4 regions of the Paenarthrobacter sp. NCHU4564 genome follow, and region 4 is predicted to be linked to each of the others. Evidence: riboswitches for the same ligand, from Rfam matches in the RefSeq annotation. Region 4 holds a riboswitch; each other region holds the start of a gene.
What was found. Region 4 has a riboswitch for S-adenosylmethionine ahead of ACSVIE_RS01160 (LLM class flavin-dependent oxidoreductase). Riboswitches for the same ligand answer to the same signal wherever they lie in the genome.
Positions count from the first base shown of each region.

Region 1: linked by a shared signal. The riboswitch ahead of ACSVIE_RS08400 (aminotransferase class V-fold PLP-dependent enzyme) and the one ahead of ACSVIE_RS01160 (LLM class flavin-dependent oxidoreductase) in region 4 are both predicted to bind S-adenosylmethionine.
Region 2: linked by a shared signal. The riboswitch ahead of metX (homoserine O-acetyltransferase MetX) and the one ahead of ACSVIE_RS01160 (LLM class flavin-dependent oxidoreductase) in region 4 are both predicted to bind S-adenosylmethionine.
Region 3: linked by a shared signal. The riboswitch ahead of ACSVIE_RS11330 (hypothetical protein) and the one ahead of ACSVIE_RS01160 (LLM class flavin-dependent oxidoreductase) in region 4 are both predicted to bind S-adenosylmethionine.

Region 1 is NZ_JBQLIS010000006.1:94,288-101,886, reverse strand. Features, by position in the region: gene aroA (3-phosphoshikimate 1-carboxyvinyltransferase) at 1-675, shown strand, start outside; gene rsgA (ribosome small subunit-dependent GTPase A) at 678-1,793, shown strand; gene hisN (histidinol-phosphatase) at 1,848-2,660, shown strand; SAM riboswitch class IV at 2,844-2,957, shown strand; gene ACSVIE_RS08400 (aminotransferase class V-fold PLP-dependent enzyme) at 2,988-4,382, shown strand; gene ACSVIE_RS08395 (class I SAM-dependent methyltransferase) at 4,557-5,360, shown strand; gene ACSVIE_RS08390 (metal-dependent transcriptional regulator) at 5,370-6,083, shown strand; gene ACSVIE_RS08385 (MFS transporter) at 6,102-7,544, opposite strand.
Region 2 is NZ_JBQLIS010000005.1:10,995-18,593, forward strand. Features, by position in the region: gene ACSVIE_RS06955 (SGNH/GDSL hydrolase family protein) at 1-581, shown strand, start outside; gene ACSVIE_RS06960 (winged helix DNA-binding domain-containing protein) at 595-1,779, shown strand; gene metX (homoserine O-acetyltransferase MetX) at 1,813-2,934, opposite strand; SAM riboswitch class IV at 2,949-3,064, opposite strand; gene ACSVIE_RS06970 (bifunctional o-acetylhomoserine/o-acetylserine sulfhydrylase) at 3,219-4,535, opposite strand; gene ACSVIE_RS06975 (VOC family protein) at 4,771-5,409, shown strand; gene ACSVIE_RS06980 (CPBP family intramembrane glutamic endopeptidase) at 5,535-6,290, opposite strand; gene ACSVIE_RS06985 (DeoR/GlpR family DNA-binding transcription regulator) at 6,345-7,136, opposite strand; gene ACSVIE_RS06990 (class II fructose-bisphosphate aldolase) at 7,159-7,599, opposite strand, start outside.
Region 3 is NZ_JBQLIS010000009.1:67,977-75,575, reverse strand. Features, by position in the region: gene ACSVIE_RS11345 (matrixin family metalloprotease) at 1-308, opposite strand, end outside; gene ACSVIE_RS11340 (VIT1/CCC1 transporter family protein) at 418-1,599, opposite strand; gene ACSVIE_RS11335 (hypothetical protein) at 1,866-2,057, shown strand; gene ACSVIE_RS11330 (hypothetical protein) at 2,054-2,350, opposite strand; SAM riboswitch class IV at 2,366-2,485, opposite strand; gene ACSVIE_RS11325 (SRPBCC family protein) at 2,446-3,018, shown strand; gene ACSVIE_RS11320 (sodium:solute symporter) at 3,149-4,666, opposite strand; gene ACSVIE_RS11315 (helix-turn-helix domain-containing protein) at 4,932-5,507, shown strand; gene ACSVIE_RS11310 (amino acid transporter) at 5,588-7,561, opposite strand.
Region 4 is NZ_JBQLIS010000001.1:256,764-264,362, forward strand. Features, by position in the region: gene ACSVIE_RS01150 (ABC transporter substrate-binding protein) at 1-1,260, opposite strand, end outside; gene ACSVIE_RS01155 (NtaA/DmoA family FMN-dependent monooxygenase) at 1,257-2,672, opposite strand; gene ACSVIE_RS01160 (LLM class flavin-dependent oxidoreductase) at 2,705-3,796, opposite strand; SAM riboswitch class IV at 3,833-3,942, opposite strand; gene ACSVIE_RS01165 (PLP-dependent cysteine synthase family protein) at 4,252-5,607, shown strand; gene ACSVIE_RS01170 (NADH:flavin oxidoreductase/NADH oxidase) at 5,604-6,710, shown strand; gene ACSVIE_RS01175 (LLM class flavin-dependent oxidoreductase) at 6,720-7,599, shown strand, end outside.

The DNA of each region.
Region 1 (7,599 bases), on a different contig from region 4:
CTCCGGAGCGTCGGTGTCAGGGTCGATGATTCCGTTCCCAACCATTGGCGCGTGGAGCCCGGACCCATCCGGGCGTTCGACCAAAGAATCGAGCAGGACCTTTCGAACGCGGGCCCGTTCCTGGCGGCAGCACTGGCGACCCGCGGAACCGTGCGGATTCCCAACTGGCCATCCGAAACAACCCAGGTCGGCGATCTCTGGCGGAGCATCCTTGCGTCGATGGGTGCGCAGGTCACCCTGGACCACGGCACGCTGACCGTGACCGGCGGTCCGGACATCAAGGGGGGCGATTTCGACGAGACCAGCGAACTCGCACCAACGGTGGCCGCCCTGTGCGCTTTGGCGTCGGGACCATCCCGCCTGACGGGTATTGCCCATCTGCGGGGCCATGAAACCGACCGGCTGGCTGCCCTCGTCGCGGAAATCAACCGCCTGGGCGGTGACGCCGAAGAAACAGCGGACGGCTTGGTCATCCGCCCTGCCCCGCTTCATGGCGGGGTGGTCCACAGCTACGCGGATCACAGAATGGCCACCGCAGGAGCCATCCTGGGCCTCGCCGTCCCGGGCGTCCAGGTGGAAGACATCGCCACCACGTCCAAGACCATGCCCGACTTTCCGCTGATGTGGGAGGCCATGCTGCAGCAGGGCGAGGGCACCAACGGAGCCAGCGCCTGACCATGGCCCGCGACGCACGCTCCTGGGACGAGTCCGACGTCCGGATCCGGCCCAACAAAAAAGGTTCCCGGCCCCGCACCAAGGACCGCCCCAGCCACGACGACGCCGTGATCGGCCGGATCATCACGGTCGACCGTGGCCGCTATACGGCCGTGGTGGCCGAAGACACACCGCAGGAACGGACGGTCATCGCCGCCAGGGCCCGCGAACTTCGCCGGTCCCCTGTGGTCCCCGGTGACTTCGTGGCCCTGGTCGGCGACGTCTCCGGCGGGCCGGACACGCTCGCCCGGCTGGTCCGCGTAGAGGAGCGCAGCACGGTCCTGCGGCGCAGCGCCGATGACACCGACCCCATTGAACGGGTGGTGGTGGCGAACGCCGACCAGCTGGTGGTTGTAGTGGCCGCGGCCAATCCCGAACCCCGGACCGGTTTCATTGACCGGGCCCTGGTGGCCGCATACGACGCAGGTATTGAACCACTGCTGCTCGTCACCAAGGCTGACGTCAAGGATCCGTCTGAGCTGCTGGCCAATTACGTGAGCCTGGACTTCCCCGTGATCATCAGCCGTACGGCGGACGCAGCCGCATCCGGCATCGATGCCCGGTCGGATGACGGCTTGTCAGCCCGCCTGGACAGCGAAGCCGTGGCAAGTCTGCGCAGCCATTTGGACGGCAAAGTCACGGTCATGCTGGGTCACTCCGGCGTAGGCAAATCCACCATGGTCAACGCCTTGACCGGTGCCGAACGCGCCACAGGCGGCGTCAACGCCGTCACGGGCCGCGGGCGCCACACCTCGTCCTCGGCCCTGGCGCTCAAGCTCGCCGATGCCCCGTCCGGCAGCTGGATTATTGATACTCCCGGCATCCGGTCCTTCGGCCTGGCCCTGGTGGATCCGGACCGCATCCTGCACTCGTTCCCGGACCTGGAGCCCGGCACCGACGCCTGCGACCGCGGTTGCAAGCACGACGCCGGGGCGGTCAACTGCGGCCTTGATGCGTGGGTCAACGAGGGCCACGCGGGTCCCTCCGGTCCGGCCCGGCTGGCATCACTGCGACGACTCCTGGGCGCAGACCCCAGGCTGGAGGCCAAGGAAGCCAAGGAACTGGGAACCGTCAACTAGCCAGCGGGCTTCACGTCCCGCTGCGGGGGAACGTTTCACGATAAGTTTGGTGGCATGACCCAACCCGTTTCCAGCTACAACGACGACCTTCGCCTTGCCCATGTCCTGGCGGATTCCGTGGATGCCCAGACCATGGACCGCTTCAAGGCCCTGGACCTGCAGGTCGAAACCAAGCCAGACCTCACTCCGGTCACAGATGCCGACAAGGCCGCCGAAGAAGCAATCCGCGGCCAGTTGTCCCGTTCCCGGCCGCGGGATGCTGTGCTGGGTGAGGAATTCGGCAGCACGGGTCACGGCTCGCGGCGCTGGATCATCGATCCGATCGACGGCACTAAGAACTTTGTCCGCGGAGTTCCCGTCTGGGCCACACTGATTGCCTTGGTTGACGAGGGGGAGCCAGTGGTGGGGGTCGTCAGCGCTCCCGCCCTGGGCAAACGTTGGTGGGCTGCAAAAGGGATGGGAGCCTACACCGGCCGTTCCCTGGCGTCGGCCACACGGCTCAAGGTTTCCAACGTCTCGCACCTGGCCGATGCCTCCCTGTCCTTCTCGAGCCTGTCGGGTTGGAAGGACCGCGGAAACCTGGAGGAGTTCCTGGGCTTGACGGAAGACGTGTGGCGCACCCGCGCGTACGGGGACTTCTGGTCATACTGCCTTGTTGCCGAGGGCGCGGTGGACATCGCCTGCGAACCGGAGCTCAACCTTTACGACATGGCGGCCCTGGTCCCCATCGTCACCGAGGCCGGTGGCCGGTTCACCTCCCTTGAAGGTGAGGATGGCCCCTTCGGTGGCAACGCCCTGGCGACCAATTCGATCCTCCATTCCGAAGTCCTCAAGCGCTTGAACCCCGAGGTTGACGACCTCCTCTAGCAGCTAATGCCACGGTTGCCACCTGGCAGCCAAGCAAAATTTTCGACGGCGGATGCCACCTTTCGGGGGCATCCGCCGTCTGTTTGTTCGGCAAATCGGCCAAATTTCAACCGGCGTAATAAAGCGCTTAACAATCCGGGCGGCTTTGAAACGGGCGGCGGGCGTGCCCTAACCTCATTTACAGGTCACGAGTGCCAGCGCAAAACCCCGGTTTGCTGGCCGGCAACCCTCCATTCGCGGTGGGGTGCCCCGGGTGACGACCAGGCCGGTCCGGAACGGATACGGCAAGCGCGGATCCCCGGCGGGGTCCCTCTTGAGTGAGGTCACATGAGCACAGCTACGTTCAGTTTCACGATCCAGCCGTCCCCCGGGCAGGAGCTTGCCGCCGGCAGGCCACTGGCCGCCGTCACCGGCGCCGAGCTGCAGGCACCACTGATCCAGGGCGGTCACGTCCGATACGCCAACCTTGACTACGGAGCATCGGCACCGGCCCTGACCATCGTGTCAGCCTACTTGAACGAGGTCCTCCCCTACTACGCCAGCGTGCACCGGGGCGCCGGTTATGCCTCGCAGATCAGCACCTCGGTGTACGAAAACTCGCGCAACATCGTTCGCGGGTTCGTAGGCGGCCGTCCTGACGATTCCGTGATCTTCACCCGTAACACCACCGACTCGCTGAACCTGCTGGCAGGCTGCCTGCCACAGATCGATGGCAAGCACACCGGTGAAGTCCTGTACCTGGACATCGAACACCATGCCAACCTGCTTCCGTGGCAAGGAGTTCCCCACCGCAGCGTGGTGGCTGATACCACCCTTGCCGGCACCATCGCGAAAATCCGCGGAGAACTCAGCCAGGGTGGCGTCTCCCTGCTGGCTGTTACCGGCGCCTCCAACGTGACCGGCGAAATCCTGCCGATCAAGGAACTCGCTGCCCTGGCCCACGAATACGGTGCCCGGATCGTTGTTGACGCCGCACAGTTGGCACCCCACCGCCCCATCAACATCGCCGCGGCCGACGTCGACTATGTTGTGTTTTCCGGCCACAAGCTCTATGCACCTTTCGGCGCGGGTGTGGTGGTGGGACGCCCGGACTGGCTCGACGCCGGAACCCCGCACCTTGCCGGCGGCGGAGCGGTGCGCGAGGCACGCCTGGACTCCGTCAGCTGGGCAACCGGCCCTGCCCGCCACGAAGGCGGCTCCCCCAACGTGCTTGGTGCAGCAACCCTCGCCCGCGCTGCCCAGGTACTTTCCGGACTCGATCCGCAGGCATGGCACAACCACGAGGCCGCCATCCGGGCCTACCTGGTGGAAGGCCTGCAGGCCATTGACGGCGTGAGCGTCCACCGGATCTTCAGCGATTCGACCGATACCATCGGTGTGGTCAACTTCTCGGTGGAAGGATTCGACGCCGGACTGGTGGCCGCCTACCTCGCTGCAGAGCACGGTGTGGGCCTCCGCGACGGCCGCTTCTGCGCCCACCCGCTGCTCAAGCGCCTGGGCTTGCCCTCGGGTTCGCTGCGCGCCAGCTTCGGCGTAGGTTCCAGGCTGGAGGACGCCGGGCGCCTGCTGCGCGGCATCGAAGAACTCAAGCGCACCGGCCTGGGCTGGGACTACGTGGTGGATGAAGGCCGCTGGGTACCGGCCAACGACCACCGCACCTACCCGGAATGGGCCCCGAATACCCCGGGTACCGCAGGCGCCGCACCCTGCACCGTGGACTAGCCTGCGCCCTGGAACGACTCCCGACCCAACTAAGTAGCAGCAGAGCGCGTTTTGACCCCTCAAAACGCGCACAACTGCGACCCAGTTGGGTGAGGCGGGCGGCCACTGAATCGCACCGCTCTTGCGGTAAATTCGTAAGGTACCCCGGTCTCAAGCTTCCGAAGGAGTCCTTGCGTGGCCATCAGTCCACATCTTGTATCCGGTGGCGCCAGCGGTCCCAGGCTGCATCATGAACGACGGCAGGAACTGGGACAGAGCTTCCAGGACGGCGGCGAACACTACCACCGGGTGCGCCCCGGTTACCCCGCGGACTCGGTTGACTGGCTCCTGCCGGCGGGAACCAGGTTCGCTGCGGACGTTGGTGCCGGTACGGGAAAATTCACGGGGCTGCTCGTCGACCGCGGACTGGAAGTGGCCGCCGTCGACCCTTCCCGGGACATGCTGGAGCAACTGCGGAAAACCTGGCCGCAGGTGAACGCGCTGGAGGGCACGGCAGAGGCAACAGGGCTGGCGGACTCAGCATTCGACGTCGTCAGCGTCGCCCAGGCATGGCATTGGTGCGAACCCCTCAAAGCGAGTACCGAAATCGCCAGGATCCTCAGGCCTGACGGGGTCCTGGGACTGATCTGGAACCAGCTCGACACGTCCGTTCCCTGGGTACACCGCTTGTCGCGCATTATGCATGCGGGCGACGTCCACAAACCGGACTTCCGGCCGGTCGTCGGACCGGAGTTCGTGGACCTTGAAAGCCACCTGACGGCGTGGCAGGAGACCCTCACCCCTGCCGACATCATCGAGCTGGCCAAGTCGCGCAGCTACTACCTGCGCGCCAACCAGGCCACCCGGACGAAAGTCACCGGCAACCTCGAATGGTACTTGTATGAGCACCTCGGCCACGCGCCGGGAGAGACCGTCGGGCTGCCGTACGTGACGCAGACCTGGCGGGCGCGAAAGGCCCGATCTGCGCCGCCACGGTAGGCTAGTGGTGTGAAGACCAGTACGCCCTCCTCCTCGATCGAGGACTACGTCAAGGTCATCTACTCCTATACGGAGTGGCAGGACAAGCCCATCACCTCCTCGCAGCTGGCCCAGAGGCTGGGCGTGGCCAACTCCTCCGTATCCGAGATGGTCCGCAAGCTCAAGGACCAGGGCCTGGTGGACCACCAACCGTACTCCGCTATCCGACTCACGGATGAAGGTATGCGCCTGGCGTTGGCCATGGTCCGGCGGCACCGCCTGATTGAGACCTACCTGGTCGAAGAACTGGGATACAGCTGGGATGAAGTCCACGACGAAGCCGAAATGCTGGAGCACGCCGTCTCGGACACCTTCATCGACCGCATGTCCGCCAAGCTCGGCCATCCGCTCCGCGACCCCCACGGCGATCCAATTCCCTCTTCCGACGGCTCGGTGGAACTTCCGCACGCGTACCGCATGATCGAACTCGACCAAGGGCATTCGGGGCGCATTACCCGCATCAGCGACGAAAACCCTGATCTCCTGCGCTATCTCGCCGCAGAGGCGATCACTCTGGATGCACAGGTGGAAGTGATAGGGCGGAAACCGTTCGGCGGCGCCTTGGTGGTCCGGATCGGCAGCGGGAGCCAGCGCCGCGAATTCGATCTCGCCGATGAAGTCTCCTCGGCCCTCTGGGTGCAAAGCGCCGGCGTCCACGAAGGCTGCGTCCTGCCCGCCCGCTGACTGGAGCGACGCGAAAGGTCAGGTTGGCACTTCCGGGCTGCTGCCGTCGTCGGCTGTGCGCCCCCTGGGGTTGCCGGCTGAACCGGCCGGTTCAGGAACCCCGTTCCGGATCCCGACGGCGGACGCCAGCGCCCCGGCCACGAACAGGACCGCCGTGACCACCAAGGCGTTGTAGAGACCCTCCCGTGTGAAGACGGGACCTACGATCAAGCCTGCGAAGGCGATGCACACCAACCCGGCAATGCGTGCCACCGCGTTGTTAACGGCCGAACCAATTCCGGCTTCCTCCGGAGGCACGGCACCCAGGATCGCCGCCGTCAGCGGAGCGACCAGCGTCGCCAGGCCCAGCCCGAACACAATCTGCCCCGGGAATACCTGCGTCCAGTAATCCAGCGGCTCCTGGATCGACAAGGACATGAGGAATCCCACCGCGCACAGCATTGGTCCGACCGTCATGAACCACCGCGGCCCGTACTTGCCTGCCAACCCACCGAACCAGGAGGCCGCCAGCATCAGGATGACGGTACCCGGCAGCAGGGCGATACCGGCAACCGTGGCCCCCATGCCGCCAAGTTGCTGGAGGTAGATGCCGAGGACAAAGAACCCCAGGGATATGGCACCGTAGATGGCCAGTGTGGCCAGGTTTCCCCACCCGAAGTTGCGGATCGAGAAAAGCCGCAGCGGGAGCATGGGTTCCGGTGTGCGCGCTTCGTGGACGAGGAACAGTGTCAGCGCTGCCGCGCCTGCCAGCAGCGGAACCCACACCTGCGGGCTGCCCCAGCCCATCCGTCCCTGTTCGATGAACGCAAAGACGGGACCGCCCAGGCCAATCATCGCCAGGACCGCGCCCCGATAGTCTATGCGCTTGCTCCTGTCACGGGCTGCGTCGGAGGCGCGCAGGCCTGCCAACACAGGCCAGATCGCTACGGCAGGAACGACGTTGATAAAAAAGATGACCCGCCAGGACCACAGGTCGACGGACAGGCCACCGATCAGTGGACCGGCGATGGCGGCCGCGCTCGTCCAGCCGGACCATTGCCCGATCGCCTTCGACTGGGCCGGTCCGGAGAATGCGGAAATGATCATGGCCAGCGAACTTGGCACCAGCAAAGCACCCGCCACGCCCTGCAGCGCCCGCGACACCACAAGGACCTCACCGTTCCAAGCAAGGCCGCACATCACGGACGTGGCTGCAAACCCGGCCAGACCCCATTCCAGGATGCGGGCACGGCCAAAATGGTCCGACAACGATCCCGCAACCAGGATCAGCGCGCCGAGTGTCAGGAGGTATGCATCCACCACCCACTGCTGAATCACCAAGCCGCCGCCGAGTTCCCTGCCGATCGCCGGAAGTGCGAGATTCACCACAAAACCGTCAAGGATGGCCATGAAAGAAGCAACAATGGCCACCACCAGCACGCGGCGCTGGAGTGGTGGGCTTGGTGCCGCTTGTTCGGTCATCTGCACAGCCTACGCTTGCCGTATCGTTGAGTGGTGATCAGCAGACGTGATGCAG
Region 2 (7,599 bases), on a different contig from region 4:
TGGAGCTGCAGCCCGACCTCGTCTCCATTTCCGCCGGTGGCAACGACCTCATCCGGCCCGGGGGCGATCCCGACCTTTTGGCAGAGAAGCTGGATGCCGCCGTCGGGCAGTTGGGCTCCGGGGGCGCCACCGTGGTGCTGTTCAACGGGCCCGACACCGCGTCGTCCGTACTGGGCCGCATCCGCGGCAAGGTGGCCATCTACAACGAAAACCTCCGCACCGTGGCCGCGCGGCACGACGCCATCATCGCTGACATGTGGTCGCTCAGGCAGCTGGCAGATGTCCAGATGTGGGACGAAGACCGCCTCCACTTCTCGCCCCTGGGGCATCACACCATCGCCATGATGGTCCTCGAAGCACTGAACGTTCCGCATACCCTGGAGCCGTTGAGCCCCAAGCCACTCCCCCCGCGGACGTGGCGCGAGGCGCGTTCCTCGGATCTGGTGTGGGCCCGGGAGTACTTTGTGCCGTGGGTGATCCGCCGGTTGCGCCACCAGTCTTCAGGGGACGGGATCTCACCCAAGCGCCCGACGCCGGGACCCGTGTTCGGACCCGGCAGCACCATGGTGCCGCGCGGCTAGGCAGGGACCGGTCGTGCACGGTGTGACAGGACAGGCAACTGCCGTCGTCGACGTCCGCTTGCGGCGGCAACGGCTTCGGCCGCCCTATGGCGCAGACGTAGCCGGCGTCCTGCGACACCTCCTTGCGGTGCAGTCGCAGGAGTTCGCCTACGCGCGCTGGTCCATTGCCCAGCGCACTCCCGGGGCCACAGCCGACGACGTCGAGCAGGCCGTGGCAGACGGGACGATCCTCCGGACCCACATTCTGCGGCCCACCTGGCATTTCGTCCACCGGGACGATCTTGGCTGGTTGATGGCGTTGTCCGCCGAACGCCTTCATCAGGGCAACAAGGGAATGTACCGGCAAACCGGCGTGGATACGGAAACCGCCGCCCGCAGCGGACGGATCCTGGCCGAAGCGGTGGCCGGCGGCAACCACAAGACGCGCGAAGAGCTGGGACAGGTGCTGGAGCGCGCCGGGCTGCCGGGAAAGGACCTGGGCTTCATTTACCACCTGATGCACGCAGAAACCAGCGGAATCCTGGTCAGCGGCGCGCCGGTGCGTTCAACCGGCGGCGCCCTCAAGCAGACCTATGCACTCTTCGAAGAGCGGGTTCCCAACGCCTCCGGTCTTCAGGAAAGGCCGGGCTTCCGGGGTGACGAGCGCGACCACGCACTGGCACGGCTGGTTCTACGCTACTTCGGCAGCCGGGGCCCTGCGACCGTGAAGGACTGTTCTGTGTGGTCCGGACTGACCATGCAGGACATCCGCCGCGGCCTGGATGCTGCCCGTTCCCTGTCCGCGGAACTCACCACGGTGGACGTGGACGGCGTGGAATGCCATGTGGCTGCTGAGGAAGTGGAGTCCCTGGCCCGGTCCGGGCAGCCGGCCCGTCCCGGGCAGGCACTCCCCCGGACGCGGCAGGCGGAGCCCAGGATCGACCTTGTCCAGTGCTATGACGAATACATCATGGGCTACTCCCAAACCCGGCACTACCTGGGCGGAACAGCACCTTTTTTTCCGGAGGACAAGGGTCCCATGCATGCGGTGTTGCTGGACGGCCGGCTGGCCGGTTGGTGGCGACACAGGCTGTCGGGCGGAGTATGCGGGCTGGAAGTGCGCATGAACCGTGAACCCGGGCCGGAGGAACAAGCAGCGCTGGACGCCCAGGCCCAACGCTACGGTCAGTTCCTGCGCATGCAGACGTCGCTGGTGTAACGGCCACCCGTAGTTCCAACGGCCACCGCACCGCTACGCGAAGAACGCCTCGCGGAGCTGGGTGGAAAGCTGGCCGATTTCCGTGAGGAAGCCGTCGTGCCCGATCGGCGCTTCAATGACATGAACAGGGACCTGCCCGGGCAGGTGCGCGGCCAGTTGCCGGGACTGCTCCGGAAAGTAGAGCCTGTCCGTGTCCACTGCCGCGACAAAGAACTCGGCGGTGGCCCGTCCGAGGGCTTCCTGGAGGCTGCCGCGACCACGGGAAACATCGTGGGACATCAGCGCTTCAGTGATGGCGATGTAGCTGTTGGCGTCAAAGCGGCGGACCAGCTTGGTGCCTTGGTGGTCCAGGTAGCTCTCCACCTGGTAGCGGCCGCGTTCGCCCAACACAGCGGCGGCCAGGGGCGTCTCCTGGTGCTGGGCTTCCCTGCCGAAGCGGACATCAAGTTCCAGCGCTGACCGGTAGGTGATGTGCGCGATGCGCCTCGCCAGTGCAAGGCCCGCCTCCGGAGCCGGTCCGTCGTAGTAGTCGCCGTTGTTGAAGTGGGGGTCCTGGCGGATGGCCAAGGTCTGCGACTGGGCAAAGGCGATTTGCTCGGCGGTGCTGTAGGCACCGACTGAGATGACTGCGCATCGTTTGACGCGGTCAGGAAAAGTCACGGCCCATTCAAGGGCCCGGGCACCACCCATGGAGCCGCCAAGCACCGCATGCCACTGGCGGATCCCCAGCGTGTCGGCAAGACGGGCTTCGGCTTCGGTGCTGTCCCGCAGGGTGACCAAGGGGAAGCGGGACCCCCAAGGACGTCCGTCCGGGGCCGTCGAGGACGGTCCGGTGCTTCCATAGCATCCGCCCACAATGTTGATGGAGACCACGAAGAACCGGTCGGTGTCGATCGTGGCGCCGGGACCCACCAACTGTTCCCACCAACCGTCCTCGTCGGTGGCACCCTTGGCTACGTGCGTGCTTCCCGTCAGCGCATGCTGGATCAGGACAGCGTTCGATGCATCGGCATTCAGCCGTCCCCACGTCTCGTAGGCCAGGACGACATCAGGAAGGAAGCCGCCCGCTTCAAGTTCCAGGGAACCGATGCCCGCGTATTTGACGATGCCGTCTTCTTCGCCCGATTTTGGGAGTGCTGCAGCAGTAATGGTCATTCCTTTGACACCTATCGTCGCGCTTGCCCATCGCCATTTCTGCGACAGGCCAGGTCCTCACCCGGGGCACCCCACCGCGGAGGAGGGTTGCCGGCCAGCAAGCCGGGGCTATGCGCTGGCACTCATGACCTAATACGTAGAGTCTAGGAAGAACATGGCGGTTCTGGCGAAGAATGTGACAGCAGTGTGACGGTTTTTCACTGCTTGGTTCGCCAAAGACCCCGCCCGGGCCCCGTCCGGCGAACATTCGACCGGCCGGGGCCCACGCCAGGGTCCTGCAGAGCCTACGCGCCCTTGGCGGCGCGGAAGCCGGCTTCGAGGTCGGCGATGATGTCGTCGACGTGCTCGATGCCCACAGCCAGGCGGACGAGACCCGGGTTCACGCCTGCTGCCACCTGCTGTTCCACGGTCAGTTGGCTGTGGGTAGTCGACGCCGGGTGGATGACCAGGGACCGGACATCGCCGATGTTCGCAACGTGAGAGTGCAGTTCCAGGGCATCCACAAAGCGCTTGCCTGCCTCGACTCCGCCCTTGATGGTGAAGGCCACCACGGCACCGGTACCGCGTGGACCGTACTTCCGGCCGCGTTCGAACCAGGTGCTGGACGGCAGCCCGGCGTAGGCGACGGATTCGACGTCGTCGTGCGCTTCCAGCCATTGCGCCACTGCCGTGGCGTTGGCGACGTGCCGTTCCACCCGGAGGCTCAGGGTTTCCAGGCCCTGCGCAATCAGGAAAGCATTGAACGGAGACACTGCGGAGCCGAGATCGCGGAGCAGCTGGACCCGCGCTTTGAGGATGTAGGAAAGGTTGGCGCCCAGTGCTCCATCCTTCCCGAGGTCACGGGCATAGACGAGGCCGTTGTAGCTGGGATCCGGCGTGTTGAAGTTGGGGAAGCGGTCCGGGTCCTTGCCGAAGTCGAAGTTGCCCGAGTCCACGATCACGCCGGCGATCGCCGCACCGTGACCACCCAGGTACTTGGTGGCTGAGTGCACCACGATGTCCGCACCCCACTCGATGGGACGGATCAGGTAGGGAGTGGACAGCGTGTTGTCCACGATCAGCGGCACGCCGGCATCGTGTGCCACCTGCGCTATCCCCTCGATGTCCAGGACATCCTGGCGCGGGTTGGACACCACCTCGCCAAAGAAGAGCTTGGTGTTGGGCTGGACGGCATTGCGCCACTGATCCAGGTTGTCCGGATCCTCAACGAAGGTCACGGCAATCCCGAACTTCTTCAGCGTGTGCGCCAGGAGGTTATACGTGCCCCCGTACAGGCTGGGGCTGGCCACCACATGGTCGCCGGCTTCGGCGATGTTCAGGATGGCGAACGTTTCCGCCGCCTGGCCCGAACTCAGCAGGAGGGCGCCGAGCCCACCTTCCAGGCTGGCAACGCGCTGCTCCACGGCATCCTGGGTGGGGTTGCCGATCCGGGTGTAGATGGGCGCAAGCTCAGCCAGGGCAAACCGGTTGGCCGCACTCTCGGCACTGGGGAACACGAACGAGGTGGTCTGGTAGATCGGAAGCGAACGCGCCCCTGTTGCAGCGTCAGGTTCCTGGCCTGCATGGATCTGGCGGGTTTCAAAGGACCATCCCTGTGACATTGCGTTCTCCTCTTCGTAGCGCATGGGTTTTCAGTTGGTGGTACCGGGTGGGTTGCGGCCAGTCTAGGAACCCGCCCGCGACTTGGACAGCTTTATGACGAAGACAGTATTTTTCGGTCCCCGCGCGTCTGTTCCGGGTCCAGCCGGGACGGTTCCGCTACCCGGGCGGCAACATCCCACCTTGGTTAGGCTTGACTTAGCTGAGACCCCGATCACAAAGTGCCAAGATGAAGCCATGCGCATGGATCACGTCTCTTACGCTTGTGAAAAAGATGGCCTTTTGGCCACCACCGAACGAATTTCCGCGGCTCTGGGAGTGGACGCAGTGCGGGGCGGAGTGCACCCGCGCTTCGGCACCCGGAACATGATCATTCCCCTGGCGGACAACAAATACCTGGAAGTCGTGGAGGTCCTGGACCACCCTGCCTCCGACAAGGCACCCTTCGGCCAGGCAGTACGGGCACGTTCGGCTGCCGGCGGTGGCTGGATGGGCTGGTGCGTCGCCGTTGACGACCTCGCCCCCTTTGAAGACCGCCTCGGCCGCTCCGCCGTTCCGGGCAACCGCAAGTTTCCCGACGGCCGCGAACTCGTGTGGCAGCAGATCGGCATCCTCGGCCTGATCGCCGATCCCCAGGTGCCGTACCTGCTGAAGTGGGAAGGTGACCCCTCCCTGCATCCCTCCAAGGTCTACGAGAGCGACGTCAAGATGTCCAGCCTGACCATCGCCGGGTCGGCTCAACGCGTCACCGAGTGGCTGGGCGAGCCCGTGGAGAAGCCCCTGGAAGACGTGGCAGTCCAGTGGATGGCTCCGCACGGAACCCCGGGCATCATGTCGGTGACCTTCGAAACGTCATCGGGAGCCGTCACCATCTGACGCGTTCTGCCAGAAACTTCGGCCGCCATCAGCGGGTGCCAACGACGTCACCCACCGATGGCGGCCGAATACCTTTAAGCTCCTTTAAGCTGCTTTAAGCTCCGAACGCGGCCCAGGCCGTCGCGTTATCCGAGTCCCACGGCCTTGCCGAAGAGGCTGAATCCCACAAAGGCCACAATGTCCAGCAGGGCGTGGGCGATGACCAAAGGCATGACGCGCTTGGTCTTCGTGTACAGCCAGGCGAACACCAGGCCCATGACCACGTTGCCGATGAACGGCCCAAAGCCCTGGTACAGGTGATAGCTCCCCCGCAGCAACGCACTGGAGATGATCGCCAGGGGCACGCTCCAGCCGAACTTTCCGAAGCGGTCCATCAGGTACCCCACCACGATCACTTCCTCGACGATCGCGTGACGCAGGGCGGAAAGGACCAGGACCGGCACAGTCCACCAGTAGGCGTCCAACCCGCTGGGGATGATGGCCGTGGTGATGCCCAGGGCGCGGCCGGCCGCATAGAGCCCCAGCGACGGTATGCCGATCGCCGCAGCGAGGCCCAGCCCCTGCAGCGTGTCCTTTCCGGGCCGGGAGAAGTTGAAGCCCAGGCGCGCGAACGCCGAACCGGCGGGGGCGTGAAGGGACAGGAAGTAGAACACCAGGACCACGGGCACCAGGGCGAACATGATGTCCAGCAGCTGGTACGTGAGGTCGAAGTACTCCCGGGTACTTTGGGACCTGTTAAGCGTGGACGTCGCTTCCGACAGCGGAGCGCGGGTCAGTTTATCCAGGAGCTGGACCACCGAATACACGGCGGACTGGCCAAGCGAGAGGCCCAGGACAATCAGGACCTCTGCCCGCAGGCGGCGACGGGAAGCAAGAAGCATGTACCTATCTTGCCTGCAGTTCCTGCGACTTTCCCGAAGGAACCCGGAGGCAGGTCAGGCGGGAGGCGCGACGATGACCTCCGTGCCCTTTGCCTCGAACGCCGCCTTGTCCGCTGCGCTGATGCCGGAGTCCGTGATGAGGTGGCGGAAATCGTAACCGGCCATGGCCGCGAAGGAACGCCGGCCGACCTTGGATGAATCGGCCACCACGTAGGATTCGGTGGCGCGGCGTGCCATGACGGTGTTCACCATGGCTTCGCCCTCGTCCGTGATGGTGGGGCCAAGATCCGGATCCACGCCGTTGACGCCGACGAACGCGATGTCCAGGGCGACTTTCTGCATGATGACGTCCGTGTAGGGTCCCACGAGCTCATAGGAGCGGGTGTTCAGGATGCCGCCCGTGACCATGATCTTGATGTTGGGCCGCACGGCCAGTTGCGAGGCAATGTTGATGGCGTTCGTTACTACTGTCAGCGTGGGCCGGTTGGACGGGGCGTTCAGGTCTTCGCGTGTGGAGAGCAACTGGGCCAGGGCCGTGTTGGTGGTTCCGCCGGTCAGGCCGATCACGGATCCGGGACTGATGAGTGCCGATGCCGCCTGGGCGATGTCCTGCTTGGCCTCGGCGTGGTCGTCGCGGTTGTACCGGCCGGGAAGGTCGTACGCCACGGAGCCGGTGGTGGCACCGCCACGGGTACGGCTCAGGAGGCGCTGTTTGGCGAGGCTGTCCAAGTCCCTGCGGGCCGTGGCAGGCGATACGCCGAGCCGCGTCACGATGTCCTCGACTTCCACATGGCCGGATTCGGCGAGGAGGTCAAGGATAGCGGTCAGCCGATCGGTGCGGGTCATGACAAGCCTTTCGCGGATGTGTCTATTTCGCTTTGGCGAACAGCGTCAGCATACGTGCAGATTCCATCACCAGGGCGTCCCGGCCGGCCGTGATGTACTTCCGCGAATCCACTGCTGCCGGATGGGCGTCGAGGTACTCGCGGACGGCACGGGTGAAGAACCCATTGAAATGTGTGGATACGTTGATCTTAGTCATACCGGCCCCGATAGCGGCTACGAGCATACCGTCTGTGACGCCGGAGGATCCATGGAGGACCAGCGGTTTGCCGACGGCGGCCTTGAGGCTGGCGATCAGGTCCAGGTCCAGCGTGGCGCTCCGCTCCGTCATGGCATGCGAGGAGCCCACGGCCACGGCGAGCGCATCAACGCCCGTGGCTTCAACGAACGCCCGTGCCTCACCCGGGTCGGTGCGGACACCGGGCGCGTGGGCGCCGTCCTTGCCACCGACCTTGCCGAGTTCGGC
Region 3 (7,599 bases), on a different contig from region 4:
TTGTACGAGTCACTGGGCGCGCCCGGAGGAAGTGGCGAGGCCAGTGGCGCATCTGCCTCTTCGAGTCCCGGCGGTGGCGCATCCAATGCCCGTGCCGGCGATGGAACCACCTGCCCGATCTGCGGGGTGTCAGGCAGCGCAACGCCCGGGAAGAGGCCCGTGATGCGCGGGTCGCCGTGGAGAAATCCGCTCACCAGGACTGCCACGACAGCGGCCACGGCGGCCATCAGCAGGCCGCGGACAACCTTCAACGTGGTCAGCGCACGCCGGTGTTTCGGCGCGCGCGGCGTCTCACTTTCCGGCTCCACGGCTCTCCATTCCTTGCGCCCCGGTCACGCGGGCCGCGCGGAGGACGAACCAACATTACGGGCACCTGCTCTATGGCGTCCATTCACATGTGCCCAGGAAAGGCCCGTCCTAAACGATCGCGGCGCCGAAAGCCAGCCCCAACCCGTAGGTGGCGGCCGCTGCCCCCAGGCCGATGGCCAGCTGCCGCAGACCCCGGCTGAGCGGCGATGTTCCGGACAGCAAGCCCACGACGGCGCCCGTCGCCAACAGTGCGATGCCCACCAGCGCACCGGCTACTGCCAGCGCGGCCACGCCCGTCATGCCGAAGATGAAGGGGATGATGGGGACGATGGCTCCGGAGGCGAAGAAACAGAAGCTGGACAGTGCCGCTCCCCAAGCAGACCCTACGGTTTCGTGGTCGTCGGTGGGCGGCTTTTCCGGCTGCAGGGACAGGCTGGGGTCGCAGTCGCAGCTGAACAGGCCCAGGCGTTCGGCGGCGCGGTGTTCGGCTGCCTCACGCGTCATGCCGCGGGCCAGGTAGACCAGCACGAGTTCGTTGTGCTCGATGTCCAGTGACGGTGCCGCGGTCAGCGTCGCCTGGGTGGGGAGGGTGGCGCTGAGCAGCTCCCGCTGGGACCGGACGGATACGTACTCGCCGGCACCCATGGACAGCGCTCCGGCGAGAAGGCCGGCCACGCCGCTCATCAGCACCACGGAACTGGGAACGCCGGTGGCCGCCATGCCCATGACCAGCGAAAGGTTGCTCACCAGGCCGTCGTTGGCACCGAACACGGCTGCCCGGAAGGTGCCCGACAACCTGTTCCGCCCCCGGGTTGCCAGGCCGCGGACAACTTCCTCGTGGATCTGCTCGTCGGCCACCATGGCGGGCGTGGCGGCCGGCTCGGCACCGTACGGCGACCTGCCTTCGGCCCGCTGCGCGAGCGCAAGGACAAAGACCGATCCGAAGTTGCGGGCGAGGAAGCCCAGGAAGCGGCTCCGGCCGGATGCTGCCTTGGGCATTCCGGCGTGTTCGCCGAGGAGTTTGAGCCAGTGGGCCTCGTGGCGGCCCTCGGCTTCGGCCAGGGCCAGCAGGATCTGGCGTTCTTCGCCCTCACGCCGCTGCGCGAGTTCCCGGTACACCGCGGCTTCGGCCCGTTCGTCGGCCAGGTACTGGCGCCAGCGCTTGATGTCGGAGGCGGACGGCGGTGGCGGCGTTTCCGCTGCCGGAGCTGATTCCGCTGCCGGGGCCGTTTCAGGGGCGGGACCCGGAGCGGGGCTCAACGGATCATGGGATTCATGGTGCTTCTGCACGTTATCTCCTGTGCTGGGTGGGGTGGTTTCGGCCCCATTGCACCGCCCACTGTACCGCTTATTTCCGCGGTTTTTTGGCCGGTATTCCTCAACCGGAATGTTCGGCGGACCTTAATTCGGAGCCCCGCTCCACCTGCGTTCCGACGTGCCGGTCGGGTGTCTTGACCGTTCGCCGGGGCCGGTGCTCAGATGGAAGGACAGGGGCGGGGGACTCCCCGCATTCGGCCGAAGGGCTGCTTGCCGGCCCACCACACGGAGGTTGGAGCATGAACAGCACCGAACCGCACGCAAGCCACCCCGAACGGGCAACCATCGAGTCGGATCCTGCCTACGATTACGGCGAGGACCAGGAAGTGGACGAACCGTGGGTTGAGGAAGTGGACGCTCCCGACGACGACGAGCGGGTGGTCCCGATCGACGACGCGGACGACTTCCGCGAGGACGACGACGAACTCTAGTCCTGCATGTCGCTCAGCAGGAAGTGCCGCTCGCGCCCCCGAGGTTGTCCGACGGCGGCAACGGTCACCGTCAGCGTCCGCATCGCGCTGCACCATCGCGTGGGACGGACCGCTTGGCCCAGGGCGCGTTCCATCCTGTGAGCGTCCGCGCAGAGGAACCGCTGCAAGCGGCCGTCCAGGAACAGCGTCACGGTTCCCCTGACAACGTCCACGCCGGGAACCACCGGCACGCCGGGACGTTGGGGGAGGGCAGGGGTGTTTGTTTCGCTCAGGGGGTGGGCTTGGAACGGCAAGGATGGATCTCCTGGGGAGTGCTCTTGCCCGCTCGGTTGTCTCTGGTCCGGAACGGGCCGCTTCCTCATCCGAACCACCCGTGAACATGGGGTTGGTGTGTGGCCAGTCGGAGCTTGGCGCCACCTCTCTTGAAGCTGGCACCACCCTACCGCATGGGCCTTCTTGTTCCGGTCCCGTCCGCAGGAACACACTGTTCAAGGAAGCATCAGCCAGCACCAGGAGGCCCAATGCCCTCGATAGAGAAAAGCGTGGATATTCCCCGGCCCCAGCAGGAGGTCTTCGACTTCCTGGCACGGTTCGAAAACTCTCCACCTATGATGCTTTTGTCATTTCGTCCGGGCCGCTCGGCGATGCTCCGCCAGGGCTGGGAACCCGGGGCCGGGGAACCACCAGGATCATGGGGCGGCAGTTTGACTGGATGGTTGAATATACGGAATTCGATCCACCCCGCCGCATGGTGTCCCGCTCGATCGAAGGTGAGCGGGATTTGACGGCGACGTTCACCCTGGAATCCGTTGATGGCGGGACCCGCGTTACCGAGCAACTGCGGCTCAATACACCCATGGAGGGCCTGATGGGCAAACTGCCTGGGCCGCTGGTGGAATGGTTCCTGGGTCTGTCCCTCCGCCGCAACCTCAAGAACCTCGCCAAGGTGCTGGCTGCCTGACACTGCCCACTCACAGCACCCGGGCAACGAGAGGTTTGCCGGATTCGGTCCCCTGGCCCGGGAAAACAACAAGGCGGCGCTCCCCGCAAAGGGAAGCGCCGCCGTCGGACGTTGCTTGCAGAAGCTGCAGCTACTTGGCCGGTGAGCTCAGCTCATCCTCGGCCACGCGGGTACCGGCAACACGGTCCGTCCAGGCCTTCATGACCGCCGGGTCGGTGGGCTTGCTGAACAGTGAAACAGCCACGTAGACGATCGCAGAGGCGAGCAGGCCGTAGTAGATGGGCTCGTTCGCGTAAATGCCGTCCATGGGAGCCTTGGCGTTGATCTCAAGGATGATCATGGTGCCCAGGGTGACCACGGAGCCCACGGCCATGGACGCAGCGGCGGCAATTCCCGTGCCACGCTTCCACACCAGGCCACCGATGATCGCGACCAGGAGGCCGCCCACCAGGATGTCGTACGCAATGGTCAGTGCCGCCACGACGTCCTTGGTGGAGATGGCGATGATGATGGCCAGGATGCCGAGTCCCAGGACCCAGTAGCGGTTGGCCTTGACGTCGTGCTCAGGGTTGTCGGAGTCGTCGGTGTTGACGGTCTTGCCGAACCAGCCGGCCACGAACGGGAGAACGTCGGCGCGGGCCACGGTTGCGGCTGCGATGAGTGCGCCGGAGGCGGTGGACATCATGGCTGCGACGGCTGCGGCGAGGACCAGGCCGCCGATGCCGATCGGGAGCAGGTTGGTGGCGACTTCGGCGTAGACGTCGTCCTTGGCTTCGATCTCGATACCGGACAAGGCAACGCTTGCAGCCATGCCGATCAGGGCGCCGGCCAGGCCGTAGAGGATGCAGTACACGCCTGCGGTTGCGCCGCCCCAGCGGGCTACCTTGGGCGTTTTGGCCGTGAAGACGCGCTGCCAGATGTCCTGGCCGATCAGGAGCCCGAGCGTGTAGACCACAAAGTACGTGATGATCGTCTGGAGGCCGATTCCGCCGATGTCGAAGAAGCTTTCATCAACGCGTGCACGGATGCCGTCCAGGCCGCCGGCAGCGTTCATGGCGAACGGAAGCATCAGGAAGAAGATGCCCACCGTCTTGATGACGAACTGGACCTGGTCGGCCAGGGTGATGGACCACATGCCGCCGATGGTGGAGTACACCAGCACGATCGCACCGCCGATGGCGATGGCCAGCCAGCGCTCCCATCCGAACAGCACCACGAAGATGGTGGCGTAGGCGCCGGTGGACGTGGCGCACAGCATCAGGGTGTAGGCCAGCATGACAATGCCGGAGGTCTGCGTCGCCCTGCTGCCGTAGCGAAGGGTCAGCATCTGGGAGACGGTGTAGATCTTGAGCTTCTGGATGGTGCCGGCGAACAGGAGGCTGAGCAGCAGCACGCCTGAACCGATGGCCACCACCAGCCACATGCCGGAGATACCGAACTTGTAGCCCAGGCCAACGCCGCCCACGGTGGATGCGCCGCCAAGGACCACGGCGGCCATGGTGCCTGTGTACAGGAAGGGACCCAGGCGGCGGCCGGCCACCAGGAAATCGCTGTTGTTCTTGGTGCGGGACTTGCCCCACCAACCGAAGGCCAGCATGGCCAGCAAGTACAACACCACGATGGCGATGTTTATGAACGAAGAGTCCATGAGTGGCTCCTTGGAGCTGATGCACAGAGGTTGGGATTTCCGGCGCTGTGTTGGGCTGGCCGGAAGCTCTGTGCGTGATGACGGGAGATTGGCTCGTGTTGTGTGCCTCACAGACAACACTTGTTGCCTATGAGGATATGTTGTGACTGGAGTAACAGTCAAGGTCCTTTGGTTATGGTTACGCCGGAACAGCGCTGCGCGGAAGATGATCCGGCTACTATTGCTCCAATGACAGGGCCGCATGGCAGGCCTGAAAGGTTCGTGAATGAAGGCTCTCCCCGTTGAACCGAGCAACGTCCCCGTTGCCATCGGTTCCCGCATCCGCGCCGCGCGGCAGGCCCAGCGGCTGACCATTGAGCAAGTGGCGGATGCCACCGGCCTGACCAAAGGCTTCCTGAGCCGCGTGGAGCGGGACCTGACCTCGCCGTCGGTCGCCTCACTGGTTACCCTGTGCCAGGTGCTTTCAGTGTCGGTTGGCGATTTGTTCGCGGCGCCGGAAACCCACCTGACGCGGCGGGATGATGGTCCCCGCATTTCCCTGGGTGGCCAGGGCATCGTTGAACGGCTTCTTACCGCGCGATCGGAGCGCCGGCTGCAGATCCTGCAGGCAACCATCGAACCGCATGGCCGTGGTGAGAATGAGCTCTACGCCGTGGACTGCGATGTTGACGTCCTCCATGTGGTCAAGGGACGTATCAAGCTCATCCTGACCAATGAGGAATATGACCTCGAGGAAGGGGACACCCTTTCCTTCCCCGGCCGGGAACCACACACGTGGATCAATCCCACCGATGAAACCGTGGAAGTGCTCTGGGTCCTGGTGCCGGCAGCCAGTCGGTAATTTTCCGTCTCCGCGAGATGGCACTTAATGACAATGTCGGGGGGAAACATTGTCATTAAGTGCCATCTGGGCGGGGATTGCTAGCCCACGTGGACCCAAGGCCTGCGGGTCACGTCCGGCTCTGCTTCCCGAAGCACTTCGCGGGTCACGGGAGCGATCTCGCCTTCGCCGAAGAACAGGAATTTGCTCAGGTTGGAGATGGGGTTGCCCTCCGTCCACCGGAAGTAGATGTGCGGCATGTAGCCGGTGACGTCCCGGATGTGGAGGAGAACGGCTGCCAGCGTGTTGGGCACGTTGTTGCTGTGGACTTCCAGGATCTTGAAGCCGTGGCGCTTCCTGCCCACCACTTGGAGTTCCTGCTCGAAGTCGGAACTGTCGTCCACGATGATCTCGATGAATACGGCGTCGCTGTCCACGGGCAAGTGGTTGGCCTGCTGGGCGTGCCGCAGCTTTTCCCGGTACCGGCTGGCGCTCAGGTGCTTGGGCTCGTGGGCGATGATCCGCACCGGACCGTCGGCGTTGTTAGCGGTGAATTCCAAGGCCGCCTCGTCCATTTTGATGTGGGTGGCCCTGAGCTCGAAGGCCCGTCGTATCCGTGAAACGAAGCTGACCGCCACGATGCCCAGGATGAACAAGGCTGCGATTTTCAGGCCGTCGGGACGCTCGATCGAGTTGACCACCGTGGTGTAGATGAACGCCAGGGAGACAATGCCGAAGCCAATGAACTGGCCGCGCTGCTTCTTGCGTCGCGCTGAGAGGGTCACGGCGATGGAAGCCGAGGTGATGAGGACCAGCACGCCGGTGGCGTACGCACCGCCCTGCGCGTTCACGTCCGCTTGGAAGATGATGGTCACGGCGAAGGCGATCACGGTGAAAACGAGGACCAGCGGGCGCAGTGCGCGGGCCCAGGCGGGGGCCATGCCGTAGCGGGGAAGGTACCGCGGGACCAGGTTGAGGAGTCCTGCCATGGCCGACGCCCCGGCGAACCACAGGATGGCGATGGTGCTGATGTCGTAAACCGTGCCGAATCCGTCACCCAGGAACTGATGGGCCAGGTAGGCAAGGGCGCGCCCCTCGGCCTTCCCACCTGTTTCGAATTCCGCTGCGGGAATCAGCATCACGGTGGTGAAGCTGGAGGTGATCAGGAACGAACTCATGATGATGGCCGCCGTGGTCAGGAGCTTGTGCGCGCCCTTGATCCTACCTGCGGGGTTCTTGTCCGTATCGGTGGCGTGGCCCTTGATCTGCGGCATGACGGCCACGCCGGTCTCAAACCCGGACAGGCCAAGTGCCAGGCGGGGAAAGACCAGGAGGGCCAGGCCGATCATCAGGAGGGGATCGCCATGGGACGTGGTCAGTGCCGCCCACCAGTCGGTGATGACGTGGGATTCGGTAAAGAGGTGGCTGAGCGCCACAACGACCACAACAAGGTTCAGGGCCAGGAAGACACCCACCAGGACGACCGCCACGTTGATGGCTTCCTTGAATCCGCGAAGGAAGACAATGCCCAGCCCTGCGATCAGGGCAAGGGTGATGACCACTTGCTGTCCCTCGAGGAAATGCGGAGCAAACGGATTCTCGATCAGGTGGGCTGTCGCGTCGGCGGCGGAGAGGGTAATGGTGATCATGAAGTCGGTAGCGGCAAAGCCCAGGAGTGCCAAGACAAAGAGCTTGCCACCCCAGCGCGGAAGGAGCCGTTCAAGCATGGCGATGGATCCTTCGCCGCGGGGGCTTTCCTTGGCAACCCGCCGGTAGACGGGCAATGCGCCGGCCAGTGTAGCGATTACCAGCAGAAGGGTGGCCAGTGGCGACAGAAGGCCGGCAGCAAGCGCGGCGATGGCAGGCTGGTAGCCGAGGGTGGAGAAGTAGTCCAGGCCCGTCAGGCACATGACCTTCCACCATGACTGGGGCTTGTGGGACTCCGACGGCCTCCCGTGGGGCCCCTGCCGTTTCCCCGACGTGTCCGGCATGCCTTCCAGCAGCCAGGCCTTCAAGTGAAAGCCGCCCTTGGGCCGGTTGGACGGATCGGCCGGGGGCCTCGTCAGCGTTGTCACGGTGTCCTCTCGCGCAGCACCCTGCTGCTTCAGCAAGG
Region 4 (7,599 bases):
GTCCACGCCGATGGCTTTAAGTTGCTGCTGGACAAGCTCCAGGACTTCCTTGGGTGACTGCCAGTACGTGACCTTGAAGGAGAGCTTCTCCCCGTTCTTCTCGCGGATGCCATCGGCACCTGGCTTCCATCCGGCGTCGTCCAGGAGCTTCCTGGCCCCCTCCGGATCGTGGGCCAGCAACGAGCTGAAATCCTTGAAGTACGGGGTGGTGTGCGAGAGCACGCCCTTTGCCGGCTGGTCGGCCTCCGTCAAGAGGGTCTTGGTGATTTCCTCGCGGTTGATCGCCTTGGAGATCGCCTGGCGGACAGCTGTTTCCTTCAGCTTGGGGTTGGACTCGTTGGAGTACAGGTTATAGACCACGCCCGGGTTGGCACGGGTCTCGTTCCAGAAGCCGTTCCCGTTGAACAACTGGATGTCCGCGGCAGAGATCGCCGCCGTGGCATCGATCTGGCCGGACTGCAGGCTGCCCGTGCGGTTGCCCGCCTCCGGAATGATCTTGAACGTCACCGAGTCAAGGTAGGACTCGCCCTTGTTGCTGTTGGTGGAGGACGGCCAGCTGTAGCCGGCCCGACGCTCCAGGACCGCTTCCTTGTCCACGGTGTAACTCTTGACGTTGAAGGGGCCCGAACCCGAGAACTTGCCGGCGCAACGGTCCGCCTCAGACAACTGGGCCGAGGCGGGAGACAGGAGCCCCAGAGTGAAGGTGGAGGTGGCCTGCAGGAACTGGGCGTTGGGCTTGGAGAAGTCCACCACCACGGTTTTCGGATCCTTCACGGTAATGGCGCTGACGTCGCTCAGATACGTGGAGCCCAGTGTTGCCTTCGCACCGAGGGCCTTGATGGCTTCGAAGTTGGTCTTGACGGAAGCGGCATCAATCGCAGTTCCGTCCGCATAGGTGGCTCCCGTGCGCAGGGTGAACGTGAAGCTCGTGGCGTCCGCGTTGTTCTCGAATTTCTCTGCAAGCCAAGGAACGATTTCGCCGGTCTTCGGGTCCTGCGAGGTCAACGAGGCCACGGTCTGGCGGGCAATCGCGATCGCGTCGTTGTTGCCCACCTGCTGCGGGTCGATGCAGCCACGGTCAACGGAGACCGCGAAGTTCAGGTTCCCACCCGGCACGGGTGAGGCTGCCGCACTTTGCTGCGTACCGGCGTCGGCCCCTCCACCGCAGGCGGAGGCAAGGAGTGCGACGGCTCCAAGGACACCGACGACGGCGGCAGGCTTCTTTGTGCCGCGGGCTGCGGACAGTTTGGGGATTCTCATGCGACGTTTTCGCTTTCAGTGAGTTCGGGGCTGGTGAGTGAACCGCGACGGGTGAGGGGCTCACGGAGCCCGAGGTTTTCGCGGAGGGTGGAGCCTTCATATTCGGTGCGGTAGACGCCGCGGTCCTGGAGCCTGGGGACAAGTTCGTTGACGATCTCGTCCAGGCCGGTCGGGACAATCCAGGGCGTGATGTTGAAACCGTCCACGGCTCCCGCGTGGGCGTATTCGGCGAGCTTGTCCGCGACGTCGTCGTAGGAGCCCACCAGTCCACGGCCGTTCAGGCGGGAACGGGCAGCCACGAATTGCCGGATGGACTGGCCCTTGTCTTTGGCCTCATCACGCCACTGGGTTGCGAGCTCCTTGGCGCTCTTGCCGTGGAAGGCGTTGCCGCGCGTGGGGTTGGTGACGTCCACCACCGGGTCGATGTCCGGGAGCGGCCCGTCCGGGTCATACCCGGTGAGCGTCCGGCCCCAGAACTGCTCAAGGTACGCGATCGCGGTTTCCGGGCCAACCTGTTGTGAACGGACCCACTGGTGCTTCTCCTCGGCTTCGGCGGCTGTGGCGCCGAGGATGAATTCCTGGCCGGGGAAGATCTTCACGTCATCGGCAGGGCGGCCGGCTTTGAGGGTCCCGGCCACGATGTCCTCGCGGAACTTCTTCGCGTCCTCCAGCTCGGGGTGGGCCGAGAAGATGACGTCGGCGTTCCTCACCGCGAAGTCGCGGCCGTCCGGTGAATCGCCTGCCTGGAACAACACGGGGTGGTGCTGGCTGGAGCGGGGTAGGCGTCCGGTGATCTCGACGTCGAAGCTTTGATCCTTGCGCTGTACCGGACTGATGCTGCCCTCAGCGAGCCAGCGGGCCTCGTTCCGGGACCCGGCGATTGCGCCGTCAGCCCAGGAATCCCAGATGGCCTTGGCCGTCTGGACGAACGCTTCGGCCCGGACATAGCGGTCCTCGTGCTTGAGGAACCCGCCGCGCCTGAAGTTGGCACCGGTCCATGCATTGTCCGTCGTGACGATGTTCCACGCAGCCCGGCCACTCGACAACAGATCGAGGCTGGCGAGGCGGTGGGCAAGGTCCGCAGGGTCGTTGTACGTGGTGTTCTGCGTGGCCACCAATCCGATGTTGGTGGTGATGGCTGCCAGGGCGGCCAGGGCGGTCTGCGCGTCCGGCCGCCCTGCGACGTCCAGGTCGTGGATCCTGCCCAGGTGTTCGCGGAGGCGGAGGCCCTCGCCGAGGAAGAAGGCTGTAAAAAGGCCTCGTTCGGCTGTCTGTGCCACGCGGCGGAAGGATTCGAAGTCGGTCTGCGAGCCGCTGGCCGGGTCCTTCCACACCGTGGTGTGGTTGACGCCCTGGAAAAAGACACCGAACTGGATCCGGCCGTTGCCTGCGATGCGGTGATGCTTGGTCATGGTTCTGCTCTCTGCCTTGTTCTTGGCCTTGTTCAGGCTGCGGCGTAGCGGTTGGCGGGGCGTGGAAGGCGGAAAATTTCGCGCAGCGTCGTGCCTGGCTTTGGCGGCGTTACGAGCCCGGACTTGTGCAGTTCAGGCAGCACCTTGCGGGCAAGCTCCGGCAGGTCGATGTCCAGCACTGCGGGCTTGAGGCGCACGCCGTCTGCGGCTGCAAAGAGCGCCGTGAGGAGTTCCACGAGCCCATCGGGATCGCCCACGTAGCGCGCTCCGCCCTGCCACTTTTCGTGGGCATCAAGCTCCGCAAGCCGGCTGGCTGCGGTTTGCCCCCGGGCGTCCAGGATCACATCCAGTTCAACGACCGTCCGCTGCGCACCTGCCGCCGCTGCCTCTTGTGCTGCCTGGGCCAGGTCGTCGGCCGTGCCGGCGGAGACCAGGGCCACGTCAGCTTCGACGGCGGGAAGCAGGCTTGCGGGGGCGAACACCACCAGCTGGCCCTGGAGTGGACGCGGAATGATGGACGGGCCCTTCACGGCGAACCGCTCGCCTTCAAAATCGGCATAGTGCAGCTTTCCGCGGTCCAGGTAGCGGCCCGTGGCAACGTCGCGGATGACAGCGTCATCTTCCCAGGAGTCCCAGAGCCTGCGGTTGGCCTGGACAACATCGGCTGCCTCGCTGATCACTTCGTCCCCGGGAAGCGGCGTGCGGCCCACGGACCGGGCTTCCGCGGCAAAGTTGTCCGCGTTGACCAGCCAGCCGGCCCGGCCGTGCGAGGAGTAGTCGAGGCTGGCCAGCTGCGTGGCAAGGTGGAACGGCTCGGTGAAGAGCGTCCCTGCTTCCGGGACCAGTCCCAGGGAGCGGGTGACGGGCGCGGCAAAGGCTGCCCGCTGGATGGCATCGAGGCGCACGGGAATTCCGGTGGTTCCTTTGTCCACCACCCGGCTGTCCTTGAAGGTAGCCAAGTGGAAGCCGGCAATATCGGCGGCCTGGACAGTCTCCCGGATCCGCTGGCCCCCCAACAGTGCCTGCGGATCATGGAGGGCCTTGCGCCACGCAGCCGGGTGGGCCCCATCGCCGTCGAGCTCCAAAGCAACTACACGCGAACGGAAATCAGGATTGGAAGGCATGGTTCTCTCTTTTCAGAGGCCGCGGTGCGGCCGGTTGACATTCGCTTGCCGCTGTTGCGGCCAGGTCTGTTTCCGGAGCACCCCGCCACACAATGCCTGAGGGTTGCCGCAGCGCGAGCCGGTCCTTGGCGCGCTGACTCTTGACCTGGGATTGAATCTAGGAGCGTGTCCAAGGAATGTACAAACCGGCCCGACGCGGGAAGTCAACCCGGGAAACACCGCGTCAAAGGGCTGCCAAGTTCGTCATTTTTCACCGATCCGGGAGTCCTGTGTGACTTCCCGTTGCGTGGGATTGAGCCGGGTTGAGTCCCGTTGAGCGCGGTGACAGAACAGCTTTGGCCCGGCCTTGAGGCTCCGTAGTGTCGTGCCATGCCAAAGCCTCCCGGGACCCTTGTGCAGGTCCACGATCCCAGCCTGATGTCCGCCACCCAGAGCTCCATCCGCCCGTTGGTCCCATGACCGTCCACGAATCAGTCCTGGATGCCATTGGCGCCACTCCCCTGCTCCGCCTGAACAAGCTCGGCGGCGGGGTGCGTCCACGCATCTACGCCAAGCTCGAGTTCCAGAACATCGGCGGCAGCGTCAAGGACCGCGCCGCGCTGTCGATGATCCGTGCGGCTGAAGAGTCCGGACTCCTGGAGCCCGGCGGCACGGTCGTTGAGGGTACCAGCGGCAACACAGGTATCGGGTTGAGCCTTGTGGCCGCGCAGCTGGGCTACCGCTCGGTGATCTTCGCACCCGCCGCCACCGCCGCCGAGAAGATCAGTTTGCTCCGTGCCTACGGTTCGGAGGTGCACTTGGTGGCTGATTTCGTGCCACGCTCGGACCCGGCCCACCTCGCTAACCGGGCGGCGGCGTTCGCAGCCTCTACCCCGGGCGCATGGCTCGCACTGCAGTACGACAATCCCGCCAACCCCGCCGCCCATTTTGCGGGGACGGGACCCGAGATCTGGGCCGACACCGAAGGGGCCGTGACCCACTTCGTCGCAAGCGTCGGAACCGGCGGGACCATCAGCGGCACGGGACGGTACTTGAAGCAGGCCAGCGAGGGGGCGGTGCAGGTCATCGCCGCCGACCCGGAACACTCCCGCTACGGCGGAGGCAACGGATCCCTCAAATACACCGAAGGTGCCGGGCATCCCCTGCACCCGGACTCCGTTGAAGACCTCTGGCCCGAGGCCTTCGACACCGCCTTGGTGGACAAATACTTCAGCATCAGCGACCGGGACGCCATCTTCACTGCCCGCCGCGCTGCCCGCGAGGAAGGCTTGTTGATCGGCGCCACCGGCGGCACAGCCCTGGCTGCAGCACTGCAACTCGCCGAAACCCTGGACGGACACCACACGATCGTGGTGGTGGTGCCGGACTCCGGCCGGAACTACCTCTCCACCTATTTCGACGACGCCTGGCTCACCTCGCTCGGCTTCCTGGAACCCACGACGCCGGAAGGAACCGTTCGCTCGCTGCTCGCCACCGCGCCTGCCGGAGTCCAGCTCCTGGCGAGTACCCTGACAGCGGCGGAGGCCGCCGTCGTACTTCATGCCCGCCAGGTGGCTCCCGCCGAACCGGCATTCCTGGTTCTGGACCGCGGCGACACCTTCGGAACCGTCCACCCGCGCGAGGTAGCGGCAGTGGTGACGCTGGAGTCGTTGAGTGCTGTGGACGATGCTTCCCCGGCCGTTACCGCGGGACTCGGGTACCGCACACTGGCAGCGGGTCTGCCCGCCCGGGAAGCGGCAGGTTCCGGGGTCGTTGCAGTGCTGGTCGATGGCCGGATATCCGCTGCGTTCCGCGGGCAGGCACGCGCATGAACGCGCCTCCTGTAGCCAAGCGAACCACCGTCAGCCTCTTTCAGCCCATCACCCTGGGACGGCGGACGTTCGCCAACCGGCTGTGGCTTTCCCCGATGTGCCAGTACTCCGCAGCGGACGGCGTTCCGGGACGCTGGCACCTGGTCCATCTCGGGGCACGGGCGTCGGGCGGCTTCGGCCTGATCTTCGCCGAAGCCACGGCCGTTTCTCCGGAGGCACGGATCTCCCTGGGCGACGCAGGGCTGTGGAACGACCACCAGGAGCAGGCCTGGCAGGACATCGTCGATTTCGTCCACGAACGCGGGGCCAGGATCGGCATCCAGCTTTCCCACGCAGGCCGGAAAGCGTCCCTGCGCTTGCCTTGGGAGGCGGCACCGGGCGCCCTGCCCCTTGAAGACGGCGGTTGGACTCCGCTCTCTGCCTCCCCCTTGGCCTTCCCGGGATCGCCCGAACCAACGCAGGCCACTGAAGCGCAATTGCAAAGGATCGTGGACGACTTCGCCTCCAGCGCCGTCCGTGCCCGCGGTGCCGGGTTCGACGTCGTCGAAATCCAGGCCGGGCATGGTTTCCTGCTGCACTCCTTCCTCTCGCCGCTCTCCAATGAACGCACGGACCAATACGGCGGCCCGCTCCGAAACCGGGCGCGGTTGTTGCTGGCAGTTGTGGATGCTGTCCGGGATGTCCTGGGCAGCACGGGCCCCTCGCTCTTCGTCAGGCTTTCGGCAACGGACTGGCTTGAGGACGGCCTCACTGTCTACGACACCGCTGAGGTATCAGGTTGGTTGCGGGAACATGGCGTGGATTTGGTGGATGTTTCCAGCGGCGGCCTCCTCCCGGCCGAGATTCCGCTCGGTCCCGGATATCAAGTGCCCCTCGCCCAGCACATCGGTGCCAAAGCGGAAGTGCCGGTTGCCGCCGTCGGACTTATCACGTCGCCGCAGGAAGCGGAAGAGATTGTGGCCTCGGGTACTGCCGACGCGGTTTTCGTCGGGCGGGCGGGGCTGGCAGACCCGGGGTTCGGGCTGCGGGCCGCGCACGAACTCGGGCACCAGCCGGCGGAAGAGCTATGGCAGAAGCAATACGTACGCGCGATCTGGAAGTAGGGGATTTCCATGAGCAAGTTTGCACTCGGTATTGAATTGGACGGCGACGGAGCCCACCCGGCTGCCTGGCGCCACGCCAACCACCCGCCGACGGAACTGTTAACGCCACAGCGCATCGCCGCCGTCGCGTCGAAGACAGAAGCCGCCGGTTTCACGTTCGCCACGTTCCGTGAAGGCACACTGCACGGCAGCCCCAACGTCACGGGACGCCTGGACACCACGGGAGTTGCGGCGTTCGCAGCTGCCGCGACGGACCGGCTGGGTCTGGTTCCGGCCATCAACACGATCCACGCGGAACCCTTCCACCTGGCCAACCAGCTCGCCAGCCTGGACTGGGCAGCGCGCGGCCGCTCAGGCTGGCTGGCCGAGGCGTTGGAGTCGCCAGCGATCGCCGCGGGCTATGGTTCTGAACCGGTCCATGACCGCAACGCGGTCCAACGCGAGGCCGCGGAGGTAGTCGCGGCTGCACGTCGGCTATGGGACACCTGGGAGGACGGCGTCTTTATCGCCGACACCGCCAACAACCGCTTCCTGGACCTCGACAAGTTCCACTACGCGGACTTCGCAGGCGAGTTTTTCTCCATCAAGGGACCGTCCATCACACCCCGGCCACCGCAAGGCCGGCCGGTGGTGTTCGGTCGTCCCGGGCAGTTGGCTGCTGAGCTGCCGGACGTCGTAGTGGTCAGTGCCGCCACTGTCGCCGGTGTCGCCACTGCAGCGGCGGACCAACGACGGCGGGGCGTCCTTCGCGTTGTGGCTGACCTCGAGATAGTGCTCGACGCCGGCACTTTCCTGGCCGACGAACGTCTCCGCGCGCTGGACGCGGCTTCCCCGTGGCCGGCAGCGCCGGATGTATTGCGCTTTGTGGGGGACGCGGGAGGGTTACGCG